2 linked regions of the Pigmentiphaga sp. H8 genome follow. The protein of the gene in region 1 binds, or shares a complex with, the protein of each later gene. Links are inferred from orthologs where the notes say so. Each region holds a gene or a part of one and is shown on either strand. Other genes may lie near its edges. The genes, in order: EGT29_RS15490 and EGT29_RS16870.

The links.
Region 2: the proteins of EGT29_RS15490 (region 1) and EGT29_RS16870 are in contact, whole or in part, in a cryo-EM structure (PDB 9GE8), measured with the Escherichia coli proteins. The link is inferred for Pigmentiphaga sp. H8 from one-to-one orthologs.

Annotation. Positions count from the first base shown.
Region 1 is NZ_CP033966.1:3,270,547-3,280,096, reverse strand. The notes cover bases 4,238-7,097. They hold EGT29_RS15490 (ABC transporter ATP-binding protein), read left to right. Parts: upstream 4,238-5,228; coding sequence 5,229-5,966; downstream 5,967-7,097. Other genes in these bases: EGT29_RS15485 (NAD(P)H-hydrate dehydratase), read right to left, coding at 5,988-7,097; EGT29_RS15495 (arylesterase), read right to left, coding at 4,484-5,200; EGT29_RS15500 (SurA N-terminal domain-containing protein), read left to right, coding at 4,238-4,452. Outside these bases: lon (endopeptidase La), read left to right, coding at 1-284; EGT29_RS15515 (HU family DNA-binding protein), read left to right, coding at 474-812; quinolinate synthase NadA, read left to right, coding at 1,249-2,388; more of EGT29_RS15500, read left to right, coding at 2,533-4,237; more of EGT29_RS15485, read right to left, coding at 7,098-7,514; EGT29_RS15480 (D-amino acid dehydrogenase), read right to left, coding at 7,518-8,861; purL (phosphoribosylformylglycinamidine synthase), read left to right, coding at 8,995-9,550.
Region 2 is NZ_CP033966.1:3,564,248-3,574,038, forward strand. The notes cover bases 2,487-5,587. They hold EGT29_RS16870 (ABC transporter permease), read right to left. Parts: upstream 5,251-5,587; coding sequence 2,722-5,250; downstream 2,487-2,721. Other genes in these bases: EGT29_RS16865 (group II truncated hemoglobin), read right to left, coding at 2,487-2,613; EGT29_RS16875 (BMP family ABC transporter substrate-binding protein), read right to left, coding at 5,401-5,587. In the rest of the region: EGT29_RS16855 (FAD-dependent oxidoreductase), read right to left, coding at 1-1,161; EGT29_RS16860 (LysR family transcriptional regulator), read left to right, coding at 1,263-2,174; more of EGT29_RS16865, read right to left, coding at 2,182-2,486; more of EGT29_RS16875, read right to left, coding at 5,588-6,573; EGT29_RS16880 (catalase), read left to right, coding at 6,761-8,197; EGT29_RS16885 (penicillin acylase family protein), read left to right, coding at 8,351-9,791.

The sequences.
Region 1 (9,550 bases):
CTATCGGCGGCCTGAAGGAGAAGCTGCTGGCCGCGCACCGGGGCGGTATCAAGACCGTGCTGATTCCGGAGGAGAACGCCAAGGACCTGGCGGAGATCCCGGATACGGTCAAGAACCATCTCGATATCGTGCCGGTCCGCTGGATCGATCGGGTGCTCGAACTCGCGCTGGAGCGGCTGCCCGAGGCCTTGCCCGAGGAGGAGGCCGCGAAGGCCGAGGCCAAGGTCGAGGCCCACGTGGCGGCCGAAGGCGGGGCTGCCACGGACCCTGTCATGAAGCACTGATCCCGCGGTCTGGGTCGTGGAAGAGGGCACGCAAGTGCCCTCTTTTTTTTCGTCACATGCGGAAACATCAGGTTTTACGCGGTTTTCCAGCGGGTTTCCCTTGACACGACTTTCTGCCCGAGGATTAAATAGCCGTCTGCGTTTCGTACCGGCAAGAGCAGTTTCGATGCGGTACGTCGCTCTTCGGGGGTGCCCCTTGCGGACTCGCATCGGGACCAAAAATTTTTTCCACAGATAGACCTTGTGAGGGGCCTAATGAACAAGACCGAGCTTATCGACCACATCGCCAAGCAAGCCGACATTTCCAAGGCGGCTGCCGGCCGTTCGCTGGATGCGCTGGTGGGAGCGGTGAAAACGACGCTCAAGAAGGGCGGCACGGTGACGCTGGTCGGTTTCGGCACTTTCGCGGTGAGCGCTCGCGCGGCCCGCACCGGCCGTAACCCGCGTACCGGCGAAGCCATCAAGATCAAGAAGGCCAAGGTGCCGAAGTTCCGTCCGGGCAAGGCGCTGAAAGACGCCGTCAACTAAGGCGTAAGCACTTCGTGACGAGAAACCCTGGTTTGGTGCCAGGGTTTTTTTTCGTCCCCAGGTTTCAGGTCTCAGCGTGTGGACGCACGGCAGCGGGGGGCGGATGCAGGTGCCTGGGCAATCCGCTACAATACGCGCCGAGTCACGGTTCGCAGCCAGAGGGTGCTTAGCTCAGTTGGTAGAGCGGCGCCCTTACAAGGCGTAGGTCACAGGTTCGACCCCTGTAGCACCCACCACTCTGTTGCAGCGTAGACGTGCCGGGATCAAGGGCTTGGAGTCATCCAGGCCCTTTTTCTTTGGGCCGTCGCCGGGACCGCGCCATGCGTTTTTGGGTTTCCGCTATTGACATTCTTTATGCTCATATTTAGCATAAGTCCGGTCGATATTTTTTTATTCAAAAAATGCTCAATATGAGCATAAATAGATGGATGACAGGATGAGCCAGACGCTGCTTCGCACTTTCGATTTCGATTCACCCTCGGCCGCCGGCGGCTCCTGCTCGGTGGGGCAGGCCTGGGCCAAGGTGCCCGAAAGTTTGCCGGGGCAGCGGCGGGACGAACTGAAGGCGCGTATCCGGGCGTTGCTCCAGCGCGAGAACGCGGTGCTGGTCGCGCACTACTACGTGGATGCCGAATTGCAGGAACTGGCAGACGAGACGGGAGGCTGCGTCGCGGACTCGCTGGAGATGGCGCGCTTCGGCCGCGACCATCCTGCCACCACGCTGGTGGTGGCAGGTGTGCGCTTCATGGGGGAAACGGCCAAGATCCTCAGTCCCGAGAAGCGCGTGCTGATGCCGGACCTGGACGCCACCTGCTCGTTGGACCTGGGCTGCCCCCTGGACGACTTCTCGGCCTTCTGCGATGCCCATCCCGACCGCACGGTGGTGGTCTACGCAAACACCAGCGCGGCCGTGAAGGCGCGCGCGGACTGGACCGTCACGTCGGCCATCGCGCTGGATATCGTGGCGGACCTGCACGCTCGCGGGGAAAAGATCCTGTGGGCGCCCGACCGGCACCTGGGCGCCTACATCCAGTCGCAGACCGGGGCCGACATGCTGCTATGGCAGGGGTCGTGCCTGGTGCACGACGAGTTCAAGGGCATCGAGCTCGAATTGCTGCGGGAGGAATATCCGCAGGCCAAGGTGCTGGTGCACCCGGAGTCGCCGCCGGCCGTCGTGGCCCAGGCCGACGTGGTGGGTTCGACCTCGCAGATGATCAAGGCGGCGCGCGAGCTTGACGCCACGCATTTCATCGTGGCCACCGACCAGGGCTTGCTGCACAAGATGCGGCTGGCCGCCCCCGGCAAGGTTTTCATCGCGGCGCCCACGGCGGGCGCAAGTGCGACTTGCAAGAGTTGCGCGCACTGTCCGTGGATGGCCATGAACGGGTTGGAAAACCTGATGGGATGCCTGGAGCAGGGCGCGGGCGAAGTCCTGCTGGAGCCGGCGCTGGGGCGGCAAGCGCGTCGGCCGATCGACCGCATGCTGGATTTCGCCGCCCGCCGCGACTGCCGGGTCAGGGCCAGCGGCGATCTGGCGCGCGACGCCGCGCTGTTTTCCGCGGTCGGGCCGGCGTAGTCCACGCCGGCCGCGGAAGGCATGGAGCCCCAGGCGCCATGCTAGAATCGGCTCGACACTAATGGGTGCCCATTGGCCTTGAGCCTGTGGGCATTTTGCTTGTATGGCCGTCGTGCCGCTGGCATCCGACCGGAGTATTCGCGCATGTTTGACCTCATCCGTAACCATCGCCGCTGGATGCAGTTCGTCCTGCTGCTGCTGATCCTGCCGTCGTTCGTCTTCGTCGGCATACAGGGGTACTCCAGCTTCATGGAAGGCGACAAGTCGCTGGCCAAGGTGGCGGGCGAAACCGTGACGCAGCAGGAGTTCGACGCGGCCTCGCGCAACCGGCTCGACCAGCTGCGCGGCATGATGGGCGCGCAGTTCGATTCGCAGGCCTTTGATACGCCGGCCATGCGCCAGGCGGTGCTGGACGAGATCATCAACACCCGCCTGATCGCGGCCGAGGCCACCAAGAACCATTTCTCGGCCTCCGACGACCAGCTCCGCGCCACCATCCAGGCGATTCCCGCCGTGCAGGAAGACGGCAAGTTCAGCAACGCCCGCTACCGCGACGCGCTGGCCGCCCAGGGCATGACCCCGGTGATGTTCGAGGCCCAGTTGCGCCGCGACCTGGCCCTGCAGCAGGTGCTGGGGCCGGTGGCGCAATCGACCACCATGCCGGACGCCGTCATGGACCGCCTGGTGGCCGCGGCGACCGAGCGTCGCAGCATCCAGACCCTGCGCGTGGCCGCGGCGGACTATCGCGCCAAGGTCAGCGTCAGCGACGACGAGGTGAAAGCCTATTACGAGGCCAATCGCGCCCGCTTCCAGGTGCCGGAACGCGTCGACGCCCAGTACGTGGTGCTGGACCAGGGCGCATCGACCTCCGGCATGACGGTGTCCGAGGACGACATCAAGAACTACTACGAACAGAACAAGGGCCGCTACGGCCAGGAAGAACAGCGCCGGGCCAGCCACATCCTGATCACGGTCGATAGCGGCGCGAGCGAGGCCGTGCGCGAAGAAGCGCGCAAGAAGGCGCAATCCCTGGACGAGCAGGCCAAGGGGCCCAAGGCCGATTTCGCCAAGCTGGCGCGCGAGAACTCGCAGGATCCCGGCTCGGCCACCAAGGGCGGCGACCTGGACTGGTTCGGCCGCGGCATGATGGTCAAGCCTTTCGAGGATGCCGCCTTCGCGCTGAAGGAGGGCGAGGTGTCGGGCGTCGTGACGACCGACTACGGCTTCCACGTCATCAAGCTCACCGGCATCCGTCCGGCCGTGGTCAAGCCCCTGGCCGAAGTCCGCGCCCAGATCGTCGAGGAAATCAAGCAGCAACAGGCTGCTCGCCGTTTCGCCGAGGCCGCCGAGCAGTTCACGAACCTGGTGTACGAGCAAAGCGACACGCTCGACCCCGCGGCCCAGAAGTTCGGCCTGAAGATCCAGGAAGCCCAGGGCGTCACGCGCAGCGGGCTGCAGGGCAACGACGTCATGGGCAATCCCAAGGTGGCGCAGGCTCTGTTCTCGGACGAGGTGCTGCGCGAGAAGCGCAACTCGGGCGTGATCGAACTCGCTCCGAACCGCCTGGCGGCCGTGCGAGTGGTCAAGCATGTGCCGGCATCGGTGCAGCCCCTGGCCGACGTGTCGAGCGGCATCCGCACGCAGCTGACGCAGGACAAGGCGCTCGATCTGGCCCGCGCGGCGGGCGAGGAGCGCCTGAAGGCCCTGCGGGCCAAGGATTCGAGCCAAGGTTTCGGCGCCGCCGTTACCGTGGCGCGCAATGCGCCGCAAGATGTCGCGCCCGCGCTGCTGAACGCGGTCATGAAGGCGCCGGCCGACAAGCTGCCGGCTTTCGTGGGCACGATCGCCGGCGACGACTATGTCATCGCCCGGATCTCCAAGGTCGAGGCCGCGCCCAAGCCCGACGCCGCCGCGATCGCCGGCGAGAAATCGATGATGGAGCGCCGCTGGGCCCAGGCCGAGCAACTGGCCGTGCTACAGACGCTGCGTGAGAAGTACCAGGTCACGGTCTCGCCCGAAGGCACGGCCCTGACCACCGCCGCGCCAGCCGCCGCCGAGCGCTGACGTCGCCGGCCTGCCCCGGGGGCCGGCCGTGTCAGGACTTGCCGGTACCCAGCAGCGGTTCCAGGCGAGGCCAGACGTTGTCCAGCAGGCGCGGCTGCGCCTGCGCCGTGGGATGCAGGCGGTCGGGCTGGAACAGCTCGATGTGCTGGGCGACGCCGTCCAGCAGGAAGGGCAGCAGGGCCGCCTGCTGCTCCTTGGCCACCTTGGAGAACAATTGCTGGAAGCGCTGCGTGTAGTCGCGGCCGTAGTTGGGCGGGATCTGCATGCCCACCAGCAACACGCGCGCGCCAGCCTGGCGCGACGCCTGCACCATCTTGTTCAGGTTCTGCTCGGTCATCTGCAAGGACAGCCCGCGCAGCGCGTCGTTGGAGCCCAGTTCGATCACCACCACGCCCGGCCGATGGCGCGCGAGCAGCGCCGGTAGGCGGCTGACGCCGCCGCTGGTGGTGTCGCCGCTGATGCTGGCATTGACCACGCGGTAGTCGAATTTGCGTTCGCGCAGGCGGGCCTCGAGCAGCGCCACCCATCCCGTTCCGCGCGGCAGGCCGTACTCCGCGGACAGGCTGTCGCCCAGCACCAGCAGGGAAGGCGAGGAACTCGCGGCGGGGGCGGCGGTCTGTGCCAGGGCGGCCGGGACAAGGCCGCACAGCGCGGCCGCGCACAGCGTGCCCGCGAACAGGCGCCGCACGGCGTCGTGCGGGATACGGGCAGCGCCTTGAGGCGGCTGCGACGAGCGAGGCTTTATCATGTCTTTCCTTTCTTCCAGCGATCCAATCATGACGGGACCGACCCGATCCGCCGCGAGCCAGCCCGCGGCCACGCCTGCCGACCAGCCGGCCATCGCTGTGCGATCGCTGACCAAGCGGGTGGCCGATTCGAGCGGCGAGCTCGCCATTCTCGACGCGGTCGATTTTACGGTGGCCTTCGGAGAGACCGTGGCCATCACCGGGAGTTCGGGGTCGGGCAAGTCGACGCTGCTGGGCCTGCTGGCCGGGCTGGACGTGCCGACCTCCGGATCGGTGCACCTGGCCGGCCGCGACCTGTTCGCGCTGGACGAGGACCAGCGGGCCGGCCTGCGGGCGCGCCACGTGGGCTTCGTCTTCCAGTCGTTCCAGTTGCTGCCCCACCTGACCGCGCTCGAGAACGTCATGCTGCCGCTCGAATTGGCGGGCCGCGATGCGCGCGCCGCGGCCACGGCCATGCTGGAGCGGGTGGGCCTGGGCGCGCGCCTGCGCCATTATCCGCGGACCTTGTCGGGCGGGGAGCAGCAGAGGGTGTCCCTGGCGCGGGCCTTCGTGGTGGAGCCGGAGCTGCTGTTCGCCGACGAACCCACGGGCAGCCTGGATTCGGCCACCGGCGAGGCCGTCATCGACCTGATGTTCGAATTGCACCGCGAGCGGGGCACGACCTTGCTGCTGGTCACGCACGATGCGAAGCTGGCGCAGCGCTGCGCACGCCAGTTGGTGGTGGCCGGCGGGCGCCTGGTGCACGATTCGGCCGGCGACGTATCCTGAACTGAACGCCCGCCGCGCGGGTCAGCGTCCGCCGCGATTGCGCAGGTCGCGCGCGGCGGGCGCGATTTCGCTGGCCGTCAGGCCGATCGGGCCGATGCCGCGCGCCACGAGCTCATCGGCGGCGGCGCCGTGTAGCCAGACACCGGCCCGCGCGGCTTCGCCCGTTTCCAGGCCTTGCGCCAGCAGCGCGCCCAACATGCCGGCCAGCACGTCGCCGGTGCCGGCGGTCGCCAGCCCGGCATTGCCGCTGTCATTGATGCTCCAGGCGCCATGCGGCCCGCTCACGATGCTGCCTGCGCCCTTCAGAACCACCCAGGCGCGATAACGCGCGGCCAGTTCGCGGGCGGCCTCGATGCGGTCCGCCTGCACGTCGTCGGTCGAGAGACCCAGCATGCGGGCGGCTTCGCGTGGATGCGGGGTCAGTACCGCGGGGCCGCCGCGGGCCGCCAGGGCGCGGGCCAGGTCGGGCAGCGCGCCCAGCAGGACCAGCGCATCGGCATCCAGCACCATGGGGGCCGAGGCGGGCGCCTCGGCCAGCAGCCGTCCGAGCCAGCGCTCGGCGCCGGCATCGGTGCCCAAGCCGCAGCCCGCGACCCAGCCGCTGACGCCCAGCCGCGCGGCATGATCCAGCAGTCGTTCTGCATCGCGCAGCATGAGCTCGGGATGCTGCGGGTCGCAGGGCAGCGCCAGCGGCGCCGATTCGGCCAGCCCGACCAGGATCTTGCCGGCACCGCCGTACAGGGCCGCGCGGGCGGCCAGCAAGGCCGCGCCGGTCATGCCGGGGGCGCCGGCCAGGATGGCCAGCGTGCCGAAACTGCCCTTATGGCTGTCCTGCTGCCGGGGGCGGAACAGTGCCGCGCAGTCGGCCTGCCGCACGAGCAGGCCGCCGTGGGGCCGCTGGGCATGGCGGGCGATGCCGGCCTCCAGTTCCAGGTCGGCGACGCTGACCGTGCCGGCATGATCGCGGCCGGCACGCGTGTGGAGTCCGGGCTTGTCGGCGATGAAGGTCAGGGTGTGGCGGGCCACGACGGTGCCCGGCTGCGCGCCGCCGGTGTCGGTGTCGAGTCCGCTGGGAGCATCCAGCGCCAGGATAGGCGATCCCTGCCGCGCGGCCCAGGCCGCCCATCGCTGCGCGGTCTCGGGCAGGGGGCGCGAGAGCCCGATGCCGAACAACGCATCGACGATCAGCGTGCGCGACGGATCGGGCAGGTCGCGGGCATCGGGTTCGCCAGCCTGCAACAGGCCCGCGGGCAATTCCTGCCAGGCCTGTTCGGCGTCGGGCGGCCGCTTGCCGGCCGACAGCGCCCAGACGCGGACCTGGCGGCCGGCCTGGTGCAGCAGCGCGGCCAGCATCAAACCGTCGCCGCCATTGTTGCCGGGGCCGCACAGCAGGTCGATCGCGTGCCCGGGCCAGCGTTCGGCGATGAGTGCGGCCGCCGCGCCGGCGGCTCGCCGCATAAGGGTGTGGGGCGGCAGCGCGGCCTGCGCCTCGCGTTCGATCAGCCTGATGGCGGGGGTGCGCAGCAGCCGGTGCGGGTAGGGATCCATGCGCTAATTCTTGCGCGCGTAGCGGCCGATGTCCAACCCGTCCAGTTCGATCTCCGGCGTCCGGCCGGCGACCAGGTCGGCGACGATGCGCCCCGTGCCCGCCGCCATGCTCCATCCCTGCGAACCGTGGCCGACGTTCAGGTACAGCCCGGGCAGCCGGGTGGCGCCGAGTACCGGCGGGCCGTCCGGCGTCATGGGCCGGGTGCCGGCCCACCAGGTCGCGCGCGAGAAATCCAGCATGCCCGGCATCCAGTCCTGAGCCGCCTTGACCAGCGTGCGCAGGGCCTTGTCGCGCAGGGCCGGGCCGCGCCAGCCCAGCTCGGCCGTGCCGGCGACGCGCAGGCGCTGGCCGAGCGGCGTTACCGTCACGCGATAGGTTTCGTCCACGAAGGCGCGGCGCGGACCGATGACGTCGTTGCGCAGGGGGAGGTTGGCGGCATAGCCCCGCACCGGGTAGACCGGCACGCGCACGCCCAGCCGGCCCAGCCACTCCCCGGCGTCGCTGCCCGAGGCCACGACAACCGCCTGCGCCGATAGCGTGCGGCCATCCTGCAGGCGCACGCCGGCGACGATGCCGCCGGCGTTCTGCACGGGCTGGGCGACGGTGTTGAACACGAACTCGACGCCACGCCGTTCGCATTCGGCCGCCAGCAGCCGGGCGAACAGCGGGCAGTTGCCCGACTCGTCGTCCGGATAGTGGATGGCGCCTGCCAGCGGCGTGCCGACGTGGACGGCGTCCTGCAGGTGGACGTCCATCGCCGTGGCTTCCTCCGGGCTCAGCAACTGGTGGGCGATGCCGCTTTCCTGGAGGATCTGGCGGGTGGCCAGCGTCGCGTCCACGTCGCGCTGGGTGCGCAGCAACTGCAGGTAGCCGATGCGGCGTTCGTACTCGAAGCCGTATTCTTCGCGCAGCGCGGCCAGTTGGGCGCGGCTGTAGCGGGCCACGCGCTGCATCGTGCGCTTGTTGGCGGCATAGCGTTCCGCCCGGCACTGGCCCAGCCACTTCACCAGCCATTTCCACAGCGCCGGGTCCAGCGAGGCGCGCAGCGCCACCGGCGCCTCGCTCTTGAACAGATGGGCCAGCACGCGGGCGGGCATGCCCGGGGCGGCCCACGGGGCCGCGTAGTCGGCGGCCAGGATGCCCGCGTTGCCGAAGCTCGATTCCTGGGCGACGCCGCTGCGGCGGTCGACGACGGTTACCTGCATGCCGTGCCGGTTGAGCCAATAGGCGGTGCACACACCGACGATGCCGGCACCGATCACAATCACACGCATGGGGTCTGGTCGCTTCTTCTGGTCGAGCCCGTTTTCCCGCCGGGACGCGAGGGCATTCCGGGGAACGGGCACCGGATTTTAAGCGGGGAGGGCGGGTATTCGCTCGTGGTTTTTCCCGATCCCCCGGTACGAAGTAAAATCACGGCTAGTCACGCGCTTTTCTCGCGTTTTCTCCCTCCTTTCCTCGGCTTCCAGCTCGCTTATCGTGGCCTCCATCCTGCGCCTCTCCGGCCCCCTCGCCCTTTCCTCGTTCCGCCGCGACCGCCTGTTGCGCCGCCTCCAGGCCCTGAATGCCTCGGTGGCGGATGTCTCGGCCCGGTTCGTGCATTTCGTCGCCGTCGAGGGCGACCTGGCCGCCGATGACCGCCAGCGTCTGGAGGGCCTGCTGCGCTACGGCGATCCGGCCCCCGAGGCCCAGCAAGGGCTGGAACTGCTGGTCGTGCCGCGCCTGGGCACGGTTTCGCCCTGGGCCAGCAAGGCCACCGACATCGCCCACAACTGCGGGCTGGCGCAGGTGCGCAGGATAGAACGGGCCGTCGCGTACACGGTGGTCCCGAAGCGGGGCCTGCTGGGCGGCGCCAAGTCGCTGTCGGCGGACGACCTGGCCGCGCTGGCCGGCGCGTTGCACGACCGCATGACCGAGACCGTGGTCGACGGCGCCTTCGACGGCGCCCCGCTGTTCGCGACCCTGGCCGGCAAGCCCATGCAGACCGTGCCCCTGCTGGCCGAGGGCGCGCCGGCGCTGGTGGCGGCCAACCGCA
Region 2 (9,791 bases), 290 kb from region 1 along the record:
CACCAGCAGGTTGTCCACGCCCAGCGGCAGCAGCATGCGGTACGGCAGGTGGTTGAAGCCCCGCACATTGGGCACGTCGACGAACTTGAACACGATGTCGCCGGCGACGTGGGCCTCGACCGGCCAGCCGTTCACGCCTATGGTGTCCTCGAAGCTCGCGCAGCCCAGCACGTCGTCCTCGGTCAGCTGGTATTCGCCGACGATGCGGCGCGTCTCGCGTATGCCCACCTGCGGCGCGATCTCCAGGATGTACGAGGCGTCGAAGCCGGGCGCGTACTCGCGCAGGAACTCGAAGAAGTCGCGGGCCTGGCGCCGGCCCTGCAGTTCGCCCTCGCTCAATTGCCAGGCGTCGGTGCCGTCGATCGCGGTCCCGTCCGGATTGCTGAGCTGGGTCACGTTGGCGCGCCATTCGACCGGATTCCTTTGCGGCCGCACGATGGGCGTCTTGCGTGCGAAGCGGCGGCCGTTGCGCGCGGCTTCCTCCATCAGGCGGCCGAAATGTTCCCAGGCCCTGCCGGCGCGGGCCGGATCGACGTTGTTGACGCGGAACATGGTCGACGGATACAGCATGCCGCCGTGGCCGTCGCCTTTCTCGTAGGGCACGCCCGCCGCGGCCGCCATGTCGCCGTCGCCCGAGCAATCGATATAGACCCTGCCGACCGCGGCGGCACGGCCGGACTTGGTCTCGACCAGCAGCGCGGCGATCTCGCCGGGCGAACGCATCAGCACACCGGCCGCCTGCGCATGAAACAGCAACTGGCTGCCGCTGGAGACCACCAGGTCATCGGCCGCCAGCTTGTAGGCCGCGTTGTCGTAGGCCTGCGCCATGATCTTGTCCTGGAACATGCGGTGCGGCTCGCACAGCCCGCTCAGCCCTTCCAGCGTGGCCAGCAGCTCGTCCGCCAGGCCGTGCACCACGCGCCGGTTGTCGCCGAAGACGTTGGCGTGCAGGCCGCAAAAATTGGTCACGCCGGCGGCCGTGCCCATGCCGCCCAGGAACCCGTAGCGTTCGATCAACAGGGTGCGGCAACCATGGCGCGCCGCCGCCGCGGCCGCCGTCATCCCGGCGGGCCCGCCGCCCAGCACCACCACGTCGAATTCGCCCAGCACGGGAGTCTGCCGCGCGGGTTCGGTCACGCTGGCCGGATGTGCCGCTGTCATTGCTTCACCTTGTCGTTCAGAGAATGCGGACATGTTATCTATTTCAAAACGGATTATCTGGTCTAATTCGACGAACCAGCTTTCGCGTTTTGGAAAAGAAGATGGATACCCTGGCCAACCTGCGCGCTTTCCTCGCCACGGTGCGCGGCGGCAATTTCTCGGAAGCGGCGCGCCAGCTCGACACGGTGCCCTCGGTCGTCGCCAAGCGCATCGGCCATCTCGAATGGACCCTGGGCACGCGCCTGTTCGAGCGCTCCAGCCGCCGCGTGACGCTGACCGAGGCCGGCCACAAGTTCCACGCCCGGGCACGCGCGCTGGTCAGCGATTTCGACGACATCGCCTCGGAACTCAAGCGCGACCAGGACGCGCTGGACGGCCACATCCGGCTGCGGGCCCCGACCTCGCTCACGGTGCTGTACCTGGCCGACATCCTCGCGGCCTTCCAGCGCCGCCACGAACGGCTGACCCTGGAAGTCGCGCTGCTGGACCGGTCGGCCAATCCCGCGGAGGAAGGCTTCGACATCTCGGTCAGCGGCCGCGCCGACAGCTACGAGGGCGTGGTGGACGAGCCGCTGTGCCCGCTGCGCCAGGTCGTCTGCGCCGCGCCCGACTACCTGGCGCGCCGGCCCGCCCCCCGCCATCCGCGCGACCTGGCCGACCACGACTGCCTGGTATTCAACCCCACCGGCCACAGCTGGCACTTCAACAGCGCAAGCGGCCCCATCAGCGTCGACGTGCCCGCGCGCCTGGGCGCCAACGACAACTACGTGCTGTATGCCTCCGCCCGCGCCGGCAACGGCATCGCCGTGCTGCCCACCTATGTCGCGCGGAGCGCGCTGGCGGACGGCAGCCTGGTGTCGCTGCTCGAGGACCACCCCTTGCAGGACGTCTGGCTCAAGGCCCTGATCCCGGCCCGCAAGCGCGCCTTGCCGCGCATGGAGCTGCTGCTGGCCTGGCTGCGCGAACACCTGGGCGGCACGCCGCCCTGGGAAAGACCCGGCGGCGGCGCCTGAGCCCGGCCTACTCCGGCCGGTTCCGCATCCAGTCCGCCGTGTTGTAGAACGAGGCCAGCAGCTTGTCGGCCAACGCCGGCTCGACGCCGACCTGCTGCATCGCCCGGCCCATGCAGACCACCCACTGGTCGCGCTCCGTGGTGCCGATCGAGAACGGCAGATGGCGTGCCCGCAGGCGGGGATGGCCGAAGCGGCGAATGTAGTAATCGGGGCCGCCCATCCAGCCGCACAGGAACCAGAACAGCTTCTCCCTGGCCTGGTCCAGCGACGGGCCATGCGCGGCACGCAGCTCGGCCAGGTCGGCGTCCAGGTCCATCAGGTCGTAGAACCGGTCGACCAGTTCGCGCACGCGCGCTTCGCCGCCTATCACGTCGAACAGGGTCTGGCCGGCCGGAGCCGGTTCCTCGGGCTCGCGTATCAATATCGTCTTGTCGTTCATGTCGTTTCCATCGAGAAGCGGAAAAAACACCGCCCTCTCATCAGCCTGGTAGTTGCGCGGGCACGGCGGATCCGGCTTTGCCGGGGCGCGCGAAGCGCGCAGGGGGGGCTATACCTCCCTGAGGGTCGCCAGCGGCGGCTGGCGCAGCACGCCGCGCAGGCCCATCCATCCCCCCGCCCAGGCGCACGCCACGCCCACCAGCAGCCCGATCGCCCACACCCACGGATTGGGCGTCAGCGCGAAGTTGAACACATGGCGGGCCAGCAGCCATGCGATCACCGACGCGCCGGCGGCGGCCAGCACGCCCGCCGCGCCGCCTATGGCGGCCAGCTCCAGCCATTGCGCCAGCGACAGCTGGCGGCGCGTGGCCCCCAGCGCGCGCAGCAGCCCGGCCTCGCGCACCCGCTCGTCGCGGGTGGAGGCCAGCGCCGCATACAGCACCAGGCAGCCGGCGGCCAGCGTGAACAGGAACAGGAACTGTACCGCCGCCACTACCTGCTCCAGCACGTCCTGCACCTGTCTCAGGATGGCGCTGGTATCGAAGATGGTCAGGTTGGGAAATTCCCGGATCAGCGCGTTGGACAGGTCCGCCTTCTCGGGCGGCAGGTGCAGCGCGGTGATCCAGCTCTGCGGCATGTCGCGCAACGCCGCCGGCGACAGGATGGCGAAGAAGTTCACCTGCATGGAATCCCAGTCCACCGCCCGCAGGCCGGTCACCTTCACGTCGACCGCGTTGCCGGCGATGTCGAACCGCAGCATGTCGCCCAGGTTCACGCCCAGGGTCTTCGCGATGCCCTGCTCCATCGACACCTCGGCGGCGTCGGGATCCAGCCAGCGGCCGGCCACGTCGCGGTTGTGGCCCGGCAACTGGTCCATGTAGGACAGGTTGAACTCCCGGTCCACCAGCCGCTGCGCGCGATCGTCCTGGTAGTCGGCCGGCCCGACCGCGCGCCCGTTGATCTCGATCAGCCGCCCGCGGATCATCGGGTAGAGCTGCACGTGGCCCAGCCCCGCCTGCGCCAGGCGCTGCGTAACCGCCTCGCGCTGATCCGGCTGGATGTTGATCAGGAAGCGGTTGGGCGCATCGGGCGGCGCGGCGCCGCGCCAGCCCTCGACCAGATCGCCGCGCGTGATGGACAGCAGCAGGATCGCCATCAGCCCCACCGCCAACGCGCAGATCTGCGCCACCGTGGCGCCGCGGCGGCGGACCACGCCTGCCAGCGCGAAACGCAGGGCCACCGGCCCGCGCTGCCATTGCCGCAGCGGCTCCAGCCAGCGCAGCCCCAGCCACGAGATGCCGGAGAACAGCAGGAAGCCGCCCAGAAATCCCCCGGCAACCATCAGGCCCAGCTTCAGGTCGCGCGCGAACCAGAGCAGCAGCAGCGCGAAGCCCACCGCGCCCACGCCATAGCCCAGCGCGGTCCGCACCGGAGCGACGCCGGTGTCCCGGCGCAGTACGCGGGCGGGCGCGACGTGGCGCAACTGGGCCAGCGGCGGCAGCGCGAAGCCCATCAGCAGCCAGACACCGGCCAGGAATCCCTGTATCGCGGGCAGCGGCCCGGCGCGCGGCAGGTCGGACGTGATCAGGCCGCCCAGCGCGGCGATCAGGCCTTCGTGCGCGGCATAGCCGAGCGCGCTGCCGACGGCGGCCGCCCCCAGCGCGATGATCAGGAACTCGGCGGCGAACAGCCCGGTCAGCGTGGCCTGCGTCGCCCCCAGGCAGCGCATGACCGCCACGCTGTCGAAATGCCGCAGCGTGAAGCGCCGCGCGGCCAGCGCGACGGCCACCGCCGCGATCAAGGCCGCCAGCAGCGCCACCAGCGACAGGAACTGCTGCGCCCGATCGATGGTGCGGCGCATCTCGGGCCGGCCGGAGTCCAGCGTTTCCACGCGCTGGCCGCGCTGCGGATGGGCCTGCAGCCAGGCGGCATACTCGCGCGCCGCCGCCGGCTGCCCCGCCGCCAGCAGGCGGTAGGTGATGCGGCTGCCGAAAGTCACCAGTCCGGTCGACGCCAGATCGTCCTCGCGGATCATGACCCGCGGCGCCACGTTGATGAAGTTCATGCCGCGGTCGGGTTCCACCGTGATCACCCGGGCGATGCGGAAATGCCGGTCGCCCAGCTGCAGGTCGTCGCCCACGCGCACGTCCAGCAGCGACAGCAGCTGCGGGTCCACCCAGGCGGTCCCGGGCGCGGGAATCTCGCGCGTCGGTTCATCGGGCGCGGTGGGGCCGTCGGCCACGCGCAGACTGCCGCGCAGCGGGTAGCCCGGCCGCACCGCCTTCAAGGCCGCCAGTTGCGAACGCGCGGCGTCGCCGGTCCCGACGCTGGCCATGGACGGGAACTGCAGGTTCTCGGTCACCGACAGCCCAAGCCGGCGCGCTTCGTCGCGCGGCGCCTGGCCGGCCGGATTGTCGGAGATCAGCACGACGTCGCCGCCCAGCAATTGGGCGGCGTCGCGTTCGAGCGCCTGGCGGATGCGGTCGGCCAGGAAGCCCACGCTGGAAACCGAGGCCACGGCGATGACCAGCGCCATCGCCAGCAGCCTGAGTTCCCCGGCGCGCCAGTCGCGCACGGTCATGCGCCAGGCCTGGGCCAGGAGGGACAGCGGTGAGAACGAACGGATGTCGGTGGTCATGGCCGGCGGGAAAGAAAGTGGATCGAAGGCGAGCGCCCGGGCAATGCGGGCCCGCGGCACGCGCGACGCGCCCGGGCAGCCCCGGATAGGACCGCGCCGGCCGCCCGCGGTTCACGCGTCCCCGCTACTTTACCGGAGCGCGCGGCGCCCTCAGGCCACCGCCTTGCCCACCACGCCCTCGACGAACCAGTCCATGTGGTCGACGTCCTTCTGGCTCGGCACGCCGGACTGCTGGCGCACCTTGCCCTGGTTGTCCACCAGCCGGCCGCCGAAGGGATGCAGCGCGCCCGCCGCGATCTTCCGGCGCGCCTCGTCCACCGACGCGCGCACCGCCTGGGGAACCTTCGGCGACAGCGCCTCGAGCGCGATCATGCCGTCCTTCAGGCCGCCCATGATGGACCGCGAGGTCCAGGTGCCGTCCAGCACTTCGCGCGCAGCCTGGACGTAATGGTCGCCCCAGCGGTGCACGACGGCACCGAGCTGGCGCGTCGGCGCATAGCGGCTCATGTCGGACGTATAGCCCAGCATCCAGGCGCCCGCCGCCTCGACGGCCTGCGCCACCGCCGACGATCCCGAGTGATTGGTCAGCACGTCGGCCCCCTGGCGCAGGGCGGCCTGGGCCGCATCGCGCTCGCGGGGGGGATCGAACCAGTTCTGGGTCCAGACCACGCGCACCTGGACCTTGGGATTGACGCTGCGCGCGGCCAGCGTGAAGGCGTTGATGCCCTGGATCACCTCCGGGATCGGCAGGGCCGCGACATAGCCCAGGACATGGCTGCGCGTCATCGCCCCCGCCACCAGTCCGGCCAGGTAGCGGCCCTCGTAGAAGCGGATGTTGTAGGCTCCCAGGTTGCGCGCGAGGCGATAGCCCGAGGCCTGGTCGAACACCACGCCCGGGAACTCGCGCGCCACCCGCAGCACCGCGTCCATGTAGCCGAAGGACGTGGTGAAGATGAGCTTGCAGCCCTGGCGCGCGAGATCGCGTATCACCCGCTCGGCGTCGGCATTCTCGGGCACGTTCTCGACCACGCGCGTGGCCACCCGCGACCCCAGCGCGGCGACCATGGCCAGGCGGCCGTCCTCGTGCTGGCGCGTCCAGCCCGCATCGGTAATGGGCGACATGTAGACGAAACCCACGGACAGCGGATCGGCCGCCCAGGCCAGGCGCGGCGCGCCCAGGGCCGCGCCGGCGATGGGCGCGCCCGCCGCCAGCCAGCCCAGGACGCGGCGGCGCCCCGTGCTGGCGGGGCCGGCCATGGCTTCCATTTCGTGGGGACAAGGTTGTTCACGGTGCGCAAGCGGCACCGAAACGAGGTTTTTCACGCTGGTTCTCCTCGAACACGGCTTCCGGGAAAAAGATCCGGCCGGCGGGAAGCTACGCCGGGACGGACACGAACGAACTCGGCATTTTATCATTCATTGAAACTACCTATTGCCGCGATTTATTCAATTCAATTTACCAATGAACCTGGGCGGCCTATCGTGGGGCCTCGATAATTCGGAGCTAGGAATGACGACTCTCACCACCGCAACGGGCGCGCCTGTCGCCGACAACCAGAACTCGAAAACCGCCGGCCCGCGCGGCCCCGTGCTGATCGAGGACTTCCACCTGGTCGAGAAGCTGCAGCACTTCAACCGCGAACGCATCCCCGAGCGCGTGGTGCATGCCAAGGGCTCGGGCGCCTACGGCGTGTTCGAGGTGACCAACGACATCACCCGCTACACCAGTGCCGACCTGTTCGCGCAGGTGGGCCGCAAGACCGACGTCTTCATCCGCTTCTCCACCGTGGGTGGCGAGAAGGGTTCGGCCGACACCGAGCGCGACCCGCGCGGCTTCGCCATCAAGTTCTATACCAACGAAGGCAACTGGGACCTGGTGGGCAACAACACGCCGGTCTTCTTCATCCGCGACGGCATCAAGTTCCCCGACTTCATCCACACCCAGAAGCGCGACCCGCGCACCAACATGAAGAACCCCACCGCGACGTGGGACTTCTGGTCGCAGTCGCCCGAATCGCTGCACCAGGTCACCACCCTGTTCTCCGATCGCGGCACGCCCGACGGCTATCGCGCCATGCACGGATTCGGCAGCCACACGTTCAGCATGATCGACGCCCCGGGCCGGCGCGTCTGGGTCAAGTACCACGTGCTCAGCCTGCAGGGCATCCGCAACCTGCATCCGCGCGACGCCGCCCGGATTGCGGGCCAGGACCCGGACTACGCCCAGCGCGACCTGTTCGAGGCGATCGAACGAGGCGACTATCCCAAGTGGCGCTTCTGCATCCAGGTCATGACCGAGGAGCAGGCGCGCGCCACGCCCTACGATCCCTTCGACCTGACCAAGGTCTGGCCCCACGCGGACTTCCCGCTGATCGAGGTCGGCGTGATCACGCTGAACCGCAATCCGGAGAACTATTTCGCCGAGGTCGAGCAGGCCGCGTTCTCGCCGTCGTCCATCGTGCGCGGACTGGGCTTCAGCCCCGACAAGATGCTGCAGGCCCGCCTGTTCGCCTACCATGACGCCCACCTGTACCGCGTCGGCACCAACTACCAGGCCCTGCCGGTCAACCGCCCTCATGCTCCGGTGCGGACTTACCAGCGGGACGGCGCCATGCGCTTCGATGGCAACTTCGGCGGCGCGGCCAACTACGAGCCGAACAGCGTGGCCGGCGCGCCGCGCCAGGATGCGGCGCACCGCGAACCGCCGCTGCCGCTGTCGGGTGAAGCCGACCGCTACGACCATCGCGCCGGCAATGACGACTATACCCAGGCCGGCGACCTGTTCCGCCTCATGAGCGCCGACCAGCAGGCCCTGTTGATCGAGAACATCGTCAACGCGATGAAGACGGTGCCGCGCGAGATCCAGGAACGCCAGATCGCGCATTTCGCCAAGGCGGATCCTCGGTATGGGGAAGGCGTGGCGAAGGGGCTGGGACTCGCTGTCTAGTCTGGCCGGCGATCGGTATCCGGCGGGCTTCGGCCCGCTGCCGGGCCGCACGGCGACGTGCGGCCTTTTTACGAACCCTCCACGGTGTCGTGCGCTTGAAACAGAACGGGCACAATGTGCCCGGCAAACACATTGGACGGCAAGCCGCGCACCATGAAACTCCGCAGCCCCCAACGCCCCGCCCGTCTCGCCCTGTTCACGGTGGCAGGCGTGCTCATCCTTGGCATCGCCGCCATCGCGGCTGCCTGGCTCACCCTGCGCGCCAGCCTGCCCCAGGTCGACGGCGAACTCAGCGTGGCCGGTACGGCACGGCCCGCCACGATCGCGCGCGACGCCCAGGGCAGCGTCACGATACGCGCGGCCAACCGTGCCGACGCCGCCTACGCGACGGGCTTCGCCCATGCGCAGGACCGCTATTTCCAGATGGACCTGGTGCGGCGCTCGGCCGCCGGCGAGCTGGCCGCGCTGGTGGGCGAGGCCGCCGTGCCGCTGGACCGGCGCGTGCGCGTGCACCGCTTCCGCGCCCGCGCGGAGCAGGCCTACGCCGCGCTGCCGCCCGCCCACCGCGCCTTGCTGGAACGCTACGCGGACGGTGTCAATGCCGGCCTGGCCGCGCTGGACGCACGGCCGTTCGAATACGTCCTGCTGGGCGCGCCGCCGCAACCCTGGCGGCCCGTGGATACGCTGCTGGCGATCTATGCGATGTACCTGGACCTGCAAGGCGGCGAGCTGCTGCGGGTGCGCTCGCGCGACGCGCTGCGCGACCTCCTGCCCGCTCCGCTGCTCTCGGCGCTGCTGCCCACGCGCAGTCACTGGGATGCGCCCCTGGACCGCCCGCCTTATTCCGCGCGGCCGGCCGCGCCGGACACCGCGCTGGTCGATGCGCATCCCGACTGGATAGACACGCCCCGTCCGCCGCGCACGCGCGGCGTGATTCCCGCCGAGCTGATGGTGGATGCCGGGACCGCCTCGTCGGCGCTGGGCAGCAACGGCTGGGCCATCGACGCACGCCATGGCGCCGACGGCCGCGCGCTGGTGGCCAACGACATGCACCTGGGCCTGCGCCTGCCCAACGTCTGGTATCGGCTGACCCTGGAATTTCCGTCGGGCTCCGGCGCACGGCGCATCAGTGGCGTCAGCCTTCCCGGCGCCCCCATCGTGGTGGCCGGCAGCAATGGCGACGTCGCCTGGGGCTTCACCAACAGCTATGGCCATTTCATCGATCTGGTACGTCTGGAGACCGATGCGGCCGATCCTTCCCGCTACCGGGGTCCGGCAGGAACGTGGGAAACCGCATCGGAAACGATGGAGCGCATCGAGGTGAAAGGCGCGCCGCCGGTCATGCTGCCCGTGCGCGAGACCCCATGGGGTCCGCTGCGGCAGGCCAACGGCAAGGCCTACGCGATACGCTGGATCGCCTACCTGACCGATGCCGCCAACGTGGGGCTGGCCGGCATGGAGGACGCCCGCGACGTCGGCCAGGCGATGCACGTCGCGCAGACCGCCGGCATCCCCACGCAGAACCTGGTGGTGGCCGATCGCGCCGGCAACATAGGCTGGACGCTGGCGGGACCGCTGCCCACCGCCACGCTCG